Regions from separate parts of the Paenibacillus sp. S-12 genome, predicted to be linked through region 1. Evidence: a T-box and tRNA genes for the amino acid it is inferred to sense, from the RefSeq annotation. Region 1 holds a T-box; the other holds one or more tRNA genes.
What was found. A T-box is a leader RNA that pairs with one kind of tRNA and senses whether it is charged. The one in region 1 lies ahead of NO352_RS02640 (valine--tRNA ligase), so its partner is inferred to be a tRNA-Val.

Region 1 (7,614 bases):
GTTCGTTCATGACATACAGAGTAGATTGATTCTTGGCCGCAGCCTGCTTAATGACCTCCAGCGCCTCTGGTTGCTCTACTGTCGTCACAGCTGGAACTCCAGACTTAATGATGCCCGCTTTCTCGAAAGCAATCTGCTCGATAGTATCCCCCAGTATGTCCATATGATCATGACCGATATTCGTGATAATGGATACGATTGGAGTCACGATATTTGTTACGTCAAGTCGTCCGCCAAGCCCGGTTTCCCATACAACAACATCCGGGAACGTCACTGTCGCATAGTACATAATGGCGAGCGTAGTAGATACTTCAAACGTCGTCGGCGATCCTAGCGGCGTTTGCGCGATTTCATCCACCAACGGCTTCAGTTTGTTCACAAGTTGAAGCAGCGTTTCTTCAGGAATGTCCTCGTTATTGTATTTTAAACGATTCGTATACTTCTCAATATAAGGAGAAGTAAAGGTACCGACATCATACCCGTTAGCAAGTAAAACACTCGTTAACATCGCACAAGTCGAGCCTTTGCCATTCGTGCCCGCGACATGAATGAATTTTAATCGACGGTGTGGAGAACCTAACCGCTCCATCATCAATTCTACCCGATCCAAGCCCGGACGGATTCCAAACGGAATTAATGAATTGATCCAATCAATTGCGTCTTCTACCCGAACAAAAGGAAAATCGGTTGCTTCCGTCTCATTTGTCTCCGACATGATCCTCATCCTTTATCAGATGTCATTAAACGGCCGAACCGGCAAGGAGCAATGCCCAAACCCGGATCGGCCATACATATCGCACAGGTTGTTTACGCTTCTGTTAATTCTGTAATACGCGCCAATACTTTGTCTCTCTTCTCGCTGTAATCACGCTGCTTGGCACGCTCTTCCTCGATGACCGAAGCAGGAGCCTTCGCGATGAAGCCTTGATTAGCAAGCTTCTTATCGACACGTTCAACTTCTTTGTTCAGATGCTCGACTTCTTTCTGAAGACGGGCAATTTCTTGTTCAATGTCAAGAAGGCCAGCAAGCGGCAAATACAGCTCAGCTCCAGTAACAATGGCAGTCATTGCCTTGTTCGGCGCACCAGCCTCTATGCTTACCTCCAGCTTGGATGTACCACAGAAACGCTCTACGAACTCTAGGTTATTCGTAATGTTCGCTTCGATCGTGCGATCAGCCGGCTTCACAATCAGCTCTACCTTCTTACTCATTGGCACATTCACTTCAGCACGAATATTGCGCACTGCACGGATCATATCCATAAGAAGCATCATCTCGCGGACTGCTTCAGGCGCTTCGAATTCGGCATGGTATACAGGCCATTCCGCAAGCGTTATCGTTTCGCCGGAGTGCGGCAAGTGCTGCCAAATCTCTTCTGAGATGTATGGCATGAATGGATGAATCATGCGCATTGTACGGTCAAGCACATAGGCAAGGACAGATTGCGTCTTTTTCTTCGCTTGCTCATTCGAGCCATACAAGCTGAGCTTCGCAAATTCAATATACCAGTCACACAGATCGTCCCAAATGAAGTTATTGAGCACACGGCCTGTTTCGCCGAACTCGTATGCATCCATGAGGCGCGTAATTTCACGAGCCGTCTCGTTCATACGGTGAAGGATCCAGCGATCCGCTGTGCCCAATTCGCCTGTAATGTCGATATCCTCATAGGTCACGCCCTGCAAATTCATTAAAGCGAAGCGCGATGCATTCCAAATCTTATTCGCAAAGTTGCGCGCCTGCTCGACACGTTCCCAACGGAAACGCAAATCTTGCCCTGGCGTACTGCTTGTGGAAATCATGAAGCGCATTGCATCGGCACCGTACTTCTCGATAACTTCAAGCGGATCGACGCCATTGCCAAGCGATTTGGACATTTTTTTGCCATCAGCATCACGCACCAAGCCGTGCATCAGAACGTCCTTGAACGGAATTTCATCTGTAAATTCCAGTGCCGTAAAGATCATGCGGGACACCCAGAAGTAAATGATGTCATAGCCTGTAACGAGCACGTTCGTTGGATAGTAGCGCTTCAGATCTTCCGTCTGATCCGGCCAGCCAAGCGTAGAGAACGGCCACAACGCAGAACTGAACCATGTATCGAGTACATCTTCATCCTGCTTCAAATGGCTGCTTCCGCACGATGTACATGCAGTTGCATCTTCTTCTGCAACATGAATGTGTCCGCAATCCTCACAATACCAAGCAGGAATGCGATGGCCCCACCACAGCTGACGAGAAATACACCAGTCGCGCACATTCTCGATCCAATGCAAATACGTCTTCTCAAAGCGTTCCGGCACGAAATTAACGCCTTTGCCCGTTTTTTGCGCTTCGATTGCGCGCTCTGCGAGCGGCTTCATTTTCACGAACCATTGTGTTGACAAATACGGCTCTACAACTGCGCCACTGCGCTCGCTGTGTCCAACCTGATGGACATGATCCTCAATTTTGATCAACACACCTTGTTCTTGTAAGTCCTTCACGATCTGTTTCCGGCAATCCGCACGATCCATTCCTTGATATTGACCAGCCAGCTCATTCATTTTGCCGGACTCATCCATTACCGTTATTTGCGGCAATTGATGGCGAAGTCCCATTTCGAAGTCATTCGGATCATGGGCTGGTGTAATTTTAACCGCACCGCTTCCGAAGTCTTTATCTACATATTCGTCTGCAATTACAGGAATCTCACGGCCTACAATCGGCAGCACCAACATTTTTCCAATCATATGTTGGTAACGCTCATCCTTTGGATGAACCGCTACTGCTGTATCGCCGAGCATAGTCTCTGGGCGAGTTGTTGCAACAGTAATTGAGCCGCTGCCGTCTTTGAGTGGATACTGCAGATGATATAGATGCCCCTGCACTTCCTTGTACTCAACCTCAATGTCGGACAATGCCGTGCGCGCTGCCGGATCCCAGTTAATAATATATTTACCGCGGTAAATGAGCCCTTTCTCATACAGCTTCACAAATACTTGGCGAACCGCACGGGACAGACCTTCATCCAACGTAAAGCGCTCACGGGAGAAGTCCAAGGACAGCCCCATCTTCGCCCATTGTTCGCGGATCGTATTCGCATATTGCTCCTTCCAATCCCATACACGTTCCAGGAACGCTTCACGCCCCAAATCATAGCGTGTTACTCCTTCTTCGCGCAGCTTCTGCTCTACTTTCGTCTGCGTTGCAATACCAGCATGGTCAGAGCCTGGAAGCCACAGCGCATCATATCCCTGCATCCGCTTGAAGCGAATAAGAATATCCTGCAATGTAAAGTCAAGCGCGTGACCAATATGAAGCATGCCGGTAACGTTTGGAGGCGGAATCACGATCGTGAACGGTTCAGCATCCTTGCGAACACCTGCTTTAAAATACTCGCCTTTCATCCAGAAATCATACCATTTCTGCTCCGCTGCCTTCGGATCGTACGTCGTTGGCATGGACAGTTGCTCTTGATTCTCTGTCAATCAAAATCCCTCCGTTACTTAATCATGAGTGTCTAATCGACAATACTATGCCTATAGAACCGAAGCGAATAACAACCCTGCGCTGTCTCCCATAACACTTCCTCAAGCGTCTAAACTATGGCATTTGTAAGGGATGCATTCACTTCTGCAGGCAAATAAAAAAACCTTACGTCGCAAAGGACGAAAGGTTTATCTTCCGTGGTACCACCTTTATTCCGCTCTTATATACAGACTTCCAAGCATACAGATTCTGCTGAGCGGCACTTCAGTTGCAAATAACGGCTGCGGCCGGCCTGTTCTAGCGTATGAGGAACACGATGAACACAATGTTCATACATTACCTTGATACGTTCAAATGGGCAACTCCCAGGTGACTTCAGCGCTGGACGATCCTGCAGGCGTTGCACCGTGTCGCTCTGCTCTCTGTAAGGGGCCGATCGCTTACTAATCCTGTTCATCGTTTTTCAATCAGTCAGCTATGAAAGTAAACAATAACATTTACGATATATTGTACCTTCGCACAACCTGCGAGTCAATAGACGGAGCGCAAAAGGATGCTGATAATTGGTTCCCTATTAGTCATAACCTGTTTTTCGTTTTTCATAACATGTACTATAGGAGGTGTTTTATATGGAACGGTGGTGGTGTCGTGTTCGAGGTTCCATTAAAGGGGTTCTTTTCCCCATCATTTGCTTGCAATTTATCCGCACGTTGCTTCTGCCAACAGCATTTGACGTATTTTTGCTTTTTGTACTATTCCTCATTTTCATTGGATTTTTGTGGGACGTGTATTGAAGCTTGTACAGCTGCATGCAGACACAAAGAAACCCGTCGCTCAATGAGCCATACGGGTTTCTTGCCTTTATGGAGATATCGTTACGAGGTGGGAATGTAGAGAACTTGCCCTTCGGATACATCCGATTCCGCCAAGCGATTGTAGAGAGCAATCTCTCGTGAATTCATGCTATATCGGTCTGCTATCGTGTCGAGCGTTTCGGAACGCTGCACAATACACAAGCGCACTTTTTTGAATGCACGTTCATCATCCAAACGTTGGAGGAATAACGACTGCCACTTTACTTCCTCTCCAGAGGCCTCCGCATTCGTCGCTGCCTGCTTCGCAGTCTCCTCTTCCGTTTGAACCCGATCCGACTCTTGTGGCTCCCGCTTCTTCGAAAGCAATGAACTGAACCCGAGCGGCTCGGCTGCTTCTGGCTCACTATTTTTCCCCTTGCCAATCGCAATCTTCATTTCCTGCTTTACTGCAGCTGCCGGATCAGCATCCGACTGTTCATTGACAACAGAACCGGCTTCTACACTCTCCCGCTCCTCATCATGAGTTGAGACAAGTGACTCAAGCTCTTCTGACAATTGGGCAGCCGCTGAATCATCCGTTTCTGTAGAGGATACACGTTCCTTACGCTCACGCTTGTCATGGCTTGCAACGGGTTCGCGAGCCTGGGCTTCCTCAGAGAATGTATGGAAATCAGAAGGAGCTCCCTTCGGTGTGCGCACATGTTCACCTTCATGCGAATCAGCATTCGTTTCACTTGATGCCTGCCGCTCGTCCTCCGAAGCTTCGGCACTTTGGCCTTCCACTTGCTCTTCCGCTTCTAGAATCTCCTTGTTCCATTGGGAACCACTCCACGTCAGTGGAACTCGTTGGGAATTGGATGAAGTGGTGTCGGATGGCTCATGATTTGATTGAGCAATCAACTGCTCATCTTCAGTTTCATGTTCGCTGGCTTCCAGTTCTTCTGCAGCTCGAGTATAAGATTCAGATTCTTCTTCCTCTTCATCTTGCATAAACTCATGATCCTGTTCCTGCTTTTGTTCTTCGGAATTCCATGCAGAGCTGTACTCTCTATATTCCTCTCTTGGATCTGCATCCGATTCTACATTCGATGATTCGTCATTCGATTCATCATTCGATCCTCCGTTGCTCTCAGACAAACTCTCTTCATGACTCGATGTAAATGCCGGTGTATATGTACCGTAGTCACGCAGCCATGAAGGTTCCTCCTCATCCTGCTCGATCTCTGTTTGATGCACGACCGTAAATTGCTCAGGTTCCCAAGCTGCAGGCTCGATACTTTCCATCGAGATGCCGCGCAGCGATAAAATTCCTGTTATATTCAATGTTCGTGTCGATAATAGATCAACATCAAAGTGCTCAATGTCGACCGAAATATCTTCTAAGCTGCGCACCCGGTTTAAGGGCAGTGTGATTTCAACTGGTATCCAATGCTCAAGCGAATGGCTGCTTCGCAATTCATCGGCACCTACGTATGCTCCTGCCAGCAGCAAGCTGCCGCGCACCGTCACCTGGTCACCAGCAGGAATGACCTGAATGTGCGGTGTCAACTCCACTTCTTCCAATTGATCAATGCCGACCACTTCGTCGGACAAATGCACACGTTCATAAATATCAAATCGCAATCCATATGATTCATCGTTCACAGACCGCTCCTCCTCCCGCAGTTCATATGCCATCCTCCCTTGTGACCAGCACACATGCAATTCGACAACGATGTTAAGCTACAGTCGCAAAGTCAGACTCGTATCACTACTTCATCTATATGGGAAGAAAGAGAGGAGCATGACTATATTTTTTGCCGTAAACGCAACATGTCCTCTGGCCACGGGACATCCACCTGAATGTGTTCTCCCGACAACGGATGGCGGAAGCGCAAGCTTTCTCCGTGAAGCGCTTGTCTGCGAATCAGCTTGTCATCCCCGCCGTACATCACGTCTCCTGCAAGCGGGTAGCCCTTTGCACTCATATGCACCCGAATTTGATGTGTTCTCCCTGTCTCCAGAGACAACCGAACTAGAGACAGCTCTGAACCAGGCTGCAACGTATCATAATGAGTGATCGCACGTACCCCACTGTCACTTACCCGATATTTTCCGCGGTGATGACGATCCTTTCCTATTGGCGCATCAATTGTTCCAGAAGCCGGAGTCGGCGTTCCGTGAACAATCGCATGATAGATACGTTCAATCTTTTTTTCGCGCATCATTTCATCAAGAATAACTTGCGAACAGGGCTGCTTTGCATACAATACGGGCCCTGTTGTATCAACATCAAGCCGATGGATATGCAGTACCTTAGCCGACTGTCCTGTCCAAGCATAATGGCATGCTACAGCATGAGCCAAACTGTCCCGTCTCTTGGCCTGCTCAGGTGTCGAAGGATGAACCGCCATTCCCGAAGGCTTATAGGCAACAAGACAGGCATCATCTTCATACAGCACCTCTGCAGGCTCATCTGCAGGTTCATAGGAATCCGATTCACGAGTAAACCATCTTAGCCTCAGCCTATCTCCAGCCGTGCGAATATCTCCCTCATGCTTCATTCTTTGAACGAAATTTTTCGGCAAGCGCAGCTCTCCGATTAACCAAGAAAATGTTGACTCTTCCTCTTTGAGCACTCCCTTGCCAGGCATGAACTCTACCCATTCACCTTGGCGTCTCCAATACCGTGTCATGCCGCACCTCCACTCTATTTCCTTTTCATTTCATTTCAAAGCCCGGCACTCCTCTAGTGACGGGAATCGCCGGGCTTATCGTCGTTCTATTCCGTTGCAGGGTGTAGTCTAAAAGACTAATCTTTCTACCCCGTTTTAATTCACTCTATGCTTAGATGGACTTTTTCAGTGCTGCGTAGTGAGCTTGTATCGTAAACTCAATATCTTCATCAGTATGAGCTGCTGATACAAACATCCCTTCGAATTGCGAAGGCGCTACATTGACCCCTTCATCCAACAAATGCTTGAAATAGCTGCGGAACAATTCCAAGTTGGAAGTACGTGCCGTATCAAAGTTCGTGACCGCTTCATTCGTAAAGAACGGACAAACCATCGAGCCGATGCGATTGATTGTACATGGCACTCCAAGCTCCTGAGCATTTCGCGTGAAGCCTTCCTCAAGCATTGCGCCCTTGCGATCCAGCTCATCGTACACCTCCGGCGCAAGCAAAGACAATGTCGTGTAGCCCGCAGCCATCGCCAGTGGATTACCGCTTAACGTGCCGGCTTGATAGATCGGTCCGCTTGGCGCAATCTGCTCCATGTATTCGCGTTTTCCTCCGTATGCACCTACTGGCAGTCCTCCGCCAATAACCTTTCCAAAGCAAGTCAA
Region 2 (7,614 bases), on a different contig from region 1:
GAACAAGAATCAAACTCCACTTTCCATGTAAATATTGCCATCCGGATCAATCAGATGGTATGATGAAAACGATTCGTGCTACAAGCAGAAGATGTCCGAAGGGGAGGATAGATTCGATGAGTCAAAGCGCATTCATTACATTTGTTGATGGTTCGGAGGTTGCATCCGTAACATTAGATGAATTAAAGAGCCAGCTTCTTCATTATCGGGAGCAAACCCAATTAACTGGAGAACAATTAAACTGGGATTATGCCGAGGCTGCCTTTCCATATACAATTGAGACAAAGCCCGGCCAAGAGCAGGAATGGTTTTATTTAAAAGGTTCGGATCCATTATATCGGCACATCGTGTTCGGTGTAGGAGAAAATGAGGATTCCAGGCACTATGTACAAATGGTGCTGCCTGATGGTGCCACTCACGGAGACAAAGCCAAGGGAAATGAGTTATGTAAATACTTGGCCAAAAAGTGGAAAGCTGAGCTTACACTATTCAATGGAAGGATTATGCATTATAATCCGTGCAAATAAGAACATGCAATGTATTTATTTACGTACGCAATACGCAGCATATACAGAACAAGCTCCAGAGATCTCCGGAGCTTGTTCTGTGACGTATATATTGGTGGAGCGAGAATAATTACTCTCCTTGCTCAGCAACCAATTCATTGTATGCTTGCTGTACGCGTTCCCATTCAGCATCATCTTCGATAGGAAGCATTGCCATTTCTTCGCCTTGCTCTTCCAGACGTACGATGATTCCGTCCGCTTCTGGATCGTTTCGTTGGAGAAGAAGTGCATATAGCTGCTCGTCGACGTTGAACGTTTCGACCATCGCCATGTCGATTTCGTTGCCGTCTTCGTCTACCATTGTAATAATCAATTCATGATCGTGGTCGTGATCATGATCGTGTCCACATCCGCAGTCATGGTTATGTTCGCTCATGAGTAAATCTCCTTTATGTTCAGGTAGTGGTCATACTCACGTATCGTACCACTTTCTGCGAATGAGGTCAACGAAGGCCTAATCGCCTCAGTATGTATATCTAACCAGAAGCTTTCAGCCTTAGTTTGGCAAAACTGCTGGCAGCTTTTTCTGAGATATAAGTGTAAAATCACCATTCTTTTGTCTTAAATAGCAGGAGATCATGTAATCGCCCTTCGCCTTAAAGTCATACTTATGTTCATCGGTAGTGAACCAAAAGTTATCTTCTTTGTTTGGAACGTCCGCTTCCTGAATCATCGTTGTTTTCCCTTTGGGATCCGTTATCGTAATTTTAATCTTATCGACTGCCGATTGCAGACTATCAATTTGGACAAATACCTTAAAGGAATTTTTTCCGGTTTCAATTTTGCCAAATGTCTTATTGTCTTTAAACAGCATCAAATCCACATTAGGCTTATCTATGACTACCTTCTTATTTGCATCATCCCAGAATATGAATGCCTGAAGCGCTTCTGATAGTTGACGGACAGACAAATAAGCACGTCCATCTATCATATACCCGCCTTCACTCACGGAATTTCCATTTAGAACAACATCAATTTTCTCAGCCGCTGAAGCGGCTTGCGTAATATCTGTTTGTGCCGATGCATAAGCTCCGCCTACAATGGAACCAAGCAGTACGAAAGCTGCAAGTCTCTTGCCTTTCATCTCGTTACCCCCAAATTGCTTTGTTGTAAAGTTATACTCCAATCATACAGCAGAGTTGCGCTGGCTTCGTAAATAACCTTTCCTTCTTTGCAGCAGCAATGTATGAATGCCTTATAGAACCAGTTGTATTGTCCCTAACCTTGATCTTTGCTTTACATGCCCTTTCTTGTCGAACAATAAATGATACGCATTCTCCTAAGCTCATTATTGGTGATTTCAGCCGAAATCCTCAAGCCTGCCCGTCATGCCGCATATCCTCATATAACCGCCTCCAAGGAAAGTTTGGGCCTGGACAGTTGGCTTTTCTTCTTCCGTCTATCTGAAAATGTCCCAATACATGTTCATAATCTAATGGAATCCAATGTCCCCATTGCTCCATGACATATTGCTGAATATATCGATGCAGATTAAGGCTTGCCAAATATTGCTCCTCGGTAAGAAGCCCGTCCATCCCCTCATGTTCAATTGATACTGCATATAAATTGGGATTGATTCCTTTATCACGTACAATATAGGCAGGAGCAAGCGCTATTCGCTCTCCTTCTAGTCCTTGGGAGAATGCCATGCGTTCTAAACCTACATATTGGTAAATTAAACCGTTTTTGGAGACGATAAAATGAGCGGAAGATATTTTGTTATCCGGACATGTATACCAAGCATCCAGACGAGATATGCTCTGGGCAGAAATATGATTCACAATAATCTGGGGAATTTCACCCTTGCGATCACTTGAATTGGTATGCTCATTCCCTCTCCATACAATATTCAGCTGCATCGCAATACCTCCTATTTGTTCAACAGGTACGAATATAGGCCAGCCGCATAACTTTAGAGCCATTATGACCCGGGAAATGATTTTTCCGAACCTACACAGCACAACTCCCGGCACATGACTTCCTGTAAACGAACAACTAACCGCTTATTTGGGAGCGAGTTAACACACAAGGAACACCACTGCCAACTGCACCTGGCTGAGACATTCGCTCAATGTATTCCATACCACGTGCACACGGGGTTTTGCATACTTCACACCGATCTGAGGTTACTAATTTCATCGTGTACTCTTCTTGGCCCAACTGCACTGTCGTCTTCTTTTTGCCTTTACCCTTCGTCATGCCGATCACCCGCTTCATGTGCAATTCACGTGACTTGCTACTTACCAACTGAACGCTGATTATTGCATGTTATGCAGGATTTCACACCCTTGCTTGTGCATTTATCCCAGTCATGGTACAGTATAGGCGTAATTTAAGCCTTGTCAGCCAATAGGAGGATAAATATGAACCTTCGCATTCAAATGTTAGGGACAGGCAGTGCATTTGCCAAATCATACTTTAATAACAACGGATTACTCTACGCAGATGAATTCACACTGCTCATCGACTGTGGATTTACTGCACCAATGGCGCTTCACCAACTGAACAAATCGTTCTCCGATATCGATGGTATTCTCATTTCTCACATTCATGCTGATCATGTTGGAGGATTAGAGGAATTCGCCTTCCAAATGAAATTCAAATATGGTCGCAAGCCTAGCTTGTTTATTGCTGCACCGCTCGTGACTGTATTGTGGGAACATACATTACGGGGAGGACTAACCCAAGAAGGAATAACATGCTTGGAGGACGTATTCGACGTATATGCAATTGAGCCTCAGCAGCCATATAAGATTGCTGATGGTCTCATTGTTGAATTGATTGAAACTCCACATATCGAAGGCAAACGTAGTTATTCCCTGCTGTTCAATCATACCTTCTTCTATAGTGCTGATATGCAGTTCCAGCCTGAGCTGCTATATAAATTGGTTGAATCACGCGGAGTAACCACTATCTATCACGATTGCCAATTAACAGGCAAGGGGGAAGTACATACGACGCTGGCCGAGCTCTTGACGCTGCCTGAATCAATGCAAAGCCGCATTTCCCTAATGCATTATGGGGATGATCGACCCGAATACGAGGGGAAAACTGGTGCTATGTCATTTGTGAATCAGCACCTACTGTATACAATCGAGTAAAATGCCAAAAGAGCACTTTACAGCGACCTATTTAGGTGCTGAAAGTGCTCTTTTACATAACGTGCTTGTTACTCGAAGGACGGCAAATTATCCAAATTGTTACTAGGGTCGCCGTCGGCATCTCCACGAATATAAGTGCCGCCGTCCCTTCCCTTAAATGCATTCACACCTGCAATTTCTCCATTTTGAACGGCTTGGAGAGCTTGCTCATAATTCAATATCCGACCTGCGCTCGTTTGGAACGCCGTCAAATCGCCATCTCCATTTTTTTGAACAGCTACAAATGATTCGCGTTGTGACATTGAACATCCTCCTATCTACGGGCATCAAACTACCTTCAGATGCGATTATAGGTAGGATATCCAAAAAACTCAAAATGATGAGCCGAATTCAACCTACACCATCTATAACAGCTTTTTCTCCATCCGGACATGAGGAATGCCTGCATCTAAGAATGGCTCCTCTGATACCGTTTCATAGCCCAAAGAGTAATAAAACCCTTCCGCTTGGCATTGACCGTCCAATACACATTTCTCAACACCGTGTTTTCGTGCGATTTGTTCCAAGCCCACCATTAAGACTCGTCCAATTCCTTTTCCGCGAAACGGCTTTCTTACTGCAATGCGTTGCATTTTAGCAGTGAATTCATCCAAAAGCTTCACACGTCCTGTCGCAGCATACTGCCCATCCGACATCAGCAGAACGTGAAAGGCTGGAGCTCCCAAGATGTCGTATTCGTCACATTCTTCTTCTTCAGGTACATGTTGCTCAGCCACGAATACCTCTTTACGTATAGCAATACATTCATCCAATTGCTCCTGCGTCCTAACTTCAATGATTTCTGCAGCCACTCCCGCTCACCTCCGAATGAAATGTGCAGCAGCAAATGTATAGTCTCTGAGCTACTGCAAACGAATTTATATTATACAAAAAAATCATTTTCATGTATAGTTGCAGTAACGGATACGCTTACATTGGTAAGGAGGTACAAGATGGATCCGATTATTGCTACTGTCATCGCTGTTGTCATCATGGTTATCGGCATGGTTCTCTTACTGCTCTACGTGACGAAGAAGGCCTATGCACGCAAATGGGATGCATACGATCCTATGGACGACGCACAAAAGCAATCCAATCATTCCACAACAAGCTCTGACTCATAAAGAATTATACTATCTGCTATGAACAGAAGCAGCCCCGGTCGAATCTTATAGATTCGGAAACCGGGGCTGTCAGTTACAACCTTATGTATGGCTACACTTTAAGGATCATACACTTCCTCCATAATCGGCTTGCCATACACATCCTCATAGATAGGAATCGTCCTCTCTGTAGGCTCTAGCAGAGGGTTGGAGCGACTTGCATCGACCACGCTCAACCTTACCCCAATAAGCAAGACGCCAATGATGACCCCTGTCAACATTACCACGCCCAATAAGGCCCATGGTCTTCGCATGATGAATCCCCCGCTTACATCTCATAACTTTACGTATAGCCCCTATTTTCACCGTAAAGTTATCTCCTTAAACATTTCAATTCATCGGTTTATGATTTCATTTCCATTGCTGCCGTCTTCTTCAACTGAGCGCAGCCATACGAATTGCTCATCATGCCTCGTACTATCAAATATGAGCAGACGAGACAAAAACCAGCAAACAACAGCAACCAAACCAAATACCGCTGTCAGCCATACAAATAGTTCAGCTCCCATTTTCAACCCTCCGCTTGTCCTCATTATTAACTTGGAATATCAGTTATACCTTCACTATATGAACTTCTCTGTTACTTTAGTTCTCGATAACACGAACAGACAATAAAAAAAGCAACTATCATTACTTACGAATGATGGTTGCTTGATAACTTCGAGAGAAGTCTACATACTGACACAAACTGATAACCACTGAGGCAATCCTGAAATAACAATGCCGCAGCGATTTTTACCAATCGCTCTATTTTAGCAAATCTTATTACAGGATTATGTTTGAGAGAAAAGCGTATTGTTTCACTTCGCAAACAAAATAAACCCCCTTGCTTCCAAGGGGGTGGATTAAAATTGTATGGTGATCTGTAGTGGGCTCGAACCACTGACCCCCACCCTGTCAAGATGGTGCTCTCCCAGCTGAGCTAACAGATCATGTCAACAACAATCTTAATATAACATCAATATATTACCATGTCAATTGAGCTAGATCATTTTTCACTTCAACGGCGGACATGTGAACCCCCCTCATTCATATGCCTCTTGTGCTGGCATGACAGCAGTTCACATATCTGCCTATCTTCATTTATATATTAGGTATTTGCCAGTCGATTTCCTGTTCGCCCCATTCACGCAGCTTATTATTAATCTTCGAATATGGCTTGCTTCCAAAGAAGCCTCGGTGCGCTGAGAGTGGACTTGGATGCGGAGCTTGTACAATATAATGCTTCGACTGATCAATCATACTCGTTTTCGCTTGAGCATGACTTCCCCACAGCACGAATATGATTGGGCGCTCTCTTTCATTCAACAGCTCAATAATACGATCCGTGAATTTCTCCCACCCCTTGCCGCGGTGCGAGGCTGCTTGTCCTTGCGCTACAGTCAGCACTGTGTTCAGCATCAGTATGCCCTGATTCGCCCAATGAAGCAAGCTTCCGTTGTTCGGAATTGTCAGGCCTACATCGTCAGCTCCTTCTTTGAACATATTTTGTAGAGATGGCGGCAGCTTAACCCCTGGTTGAACAGAGAAGCTTAATCCATGTGCCTGTCCTGGCCCATGATAAGGATCTTGGCCCACGATAACGATCTTCGTATTTTCATAGGAAGTGGCATTCAACGCTGAAAATATGAGATCATATGGCGGATAAATGACGGCACGCTCGTATTCTTGGCGAAGCCAGCCCCATAGCTGCTTAAAATAGGGCTTTCTTACTTCATCATGCAGCAACGCTGCCCAATCATTCTGTACATGCATCCCCAATGTATTCCCTCCCAAGTTTGTACCAAGTTGTTTATGATAGTTTAGCATTTGAAACTCTTAGCATGCGGCATATGTGAAAACATAAGAATATAAAGCAAAAAACTCCTTACTTGTTCAAGGTCTGAACAGGAAAGGAGTTCTAATCATCAATACGTGGTGCCGAGGACGGGGGTCGAACCCGTACGATGGTCACCCATCGCAGGATTTTAAGTCCTGTGCGTCTGCCAATTCCGCCACCCCGGCACATTTTCCACATCGCAATGTGGTTCAAATATGCGGTCATTGCGCTTCACAAGCTGCTCTTCTGCTTCCGATTCAGATTGTTATATATCGCAACCGACAAGATATAATATATCATACGCTTTGTTATGATGTCAACAATAAATTTAACGATGTAAATGTTCGCAAATGAGCAATAGCAACTTCATTATTTTTTCAACAGCAATCGTGTTCATATCTTACGCTGCCCATTAATTTCATAGGAATCTTTCGCTTGTATAGTACAACGGAACATTTAGCATCCAGGGGAATTATGGGCTGTGAAACGACGATTATACCTGTCAGCGATGAGATTATCCAAGATAATAATCATACTCGGATCTGGGAATGAGCAGATGCCTATCCTTCAGATGTGGACATCCAAATGATTGGTGCTATCATTGGATCAATTATCCGGCATGAGAGCAAGCAATATTATTATGATGACCATATATACAATTACCAAAAAAAGAAAAAGCTTCGCTCTAAAAAGTTCTGGACGCCTACGACGCACTGACCAAAGATGAACAGCGTAATCAAGCAGAAGTCTGCCCGCAGATCCCCTGCTGACAGGCATCTTCATTTCTTATGCTTATCTCTCTGCAAATAAAAAAACACCTATCTCATTTCTGTTAAGCAATTGCTTAATCATTATGATGAAAGATGCGTCTTAGTACTACTATGTATGAAATTATAATTGGTGGGCCCTGAGGGACTCGAACCCCC

Region 2: it has a tRNA-Val gene. The T-box ahead of NO352_RS02640 (valine--tRNA ligase) is inferred to sense a tRNA for this amino acid. The anticodon was not compared.

What each region holds. Positions count from the first base shown of each region.
Region 1 is NZ_JASIUF010000004.1:75,592-83,205, reverse strand. It holds gene NO352_RS02645 (bifunctional folylpolyglutamate synthase/dihydrofolate synthase) at 1-715, opposite strand, end outside; gene NO352_RS02640 (valine--tRNA ligase) at 808-3,444, opposite strand; T-box leader at 3,645-3,938, opposite strand; gene NO352_RS02635 (hypothetical protein) at 4,102-4,266, shown strand; gene NO352_RS02630 (LysM peptidoglycan-binding domain-containing protein) at 4,348-5,931, opposite strand; gene NO352_RS02625 (RluA family pseudouridine synthase) at 6,075-6,962, opposite strand; gene hemL (glutamate-1-semialdehyde 2,1-aminomutase) at 7,114-7,614, opposite strand, start outside.
Region 2 is NZ_JASIUF010000005.1:393,110-400,723, reverse strand. It holds gene NO352_RS04625 (DUF1885 family protein) at 117-527, shown strand; gene NO352_RS04620 (DUF1292 domain-containing protein) at 637-942, opposite strand; gene NO352_RS04615 (stalk domain-containing protein) at 1,063-1,650, opposite strand; gene NO352_RS04610 (N-acetylmuramoyl-L-alanine amidase) at 1,880-2,425, opposite strand; gene NO352_RS04605 (hypothetical protein) at 2,562-2,783, opposite strand; gene NO352_RS04600 (MBL fold metallo-hydrolase) at 2,930-3,667, shown strand; gene NO352_RS04595 (DUF3892 domain-containing protein) at 3,736-3,969, opposite strand; gene NO352_RS04590 (GNAT family N-acetyltransferase) at 4,072-4,518, opposite strand; gene NO352_RS04585 (hypothetical protein) at 4,660-4,830, shown strand; gene NO352_RS04580 (hypothetical protein) at 4,929-5,123, opposite strand; gene NO352_RS04575 (hypothetical protein) at 5,205-5,378, opposite strand; tRNA gene NO352_RS04570 (tRNA-Val) at 5,726-5,801, opposite strand; gene NO352_RS04565 (uracil-DNA glycosylase) at 5,953-6,624, opposite strand; tRNA gene NO352_RS04560 (tRNA-Leu) at 6,785-6,873, opposite strand; tRNA gene NO352_RS04555 (tRNA-Ile) at 7,587-7,614, opposite strand, start outside.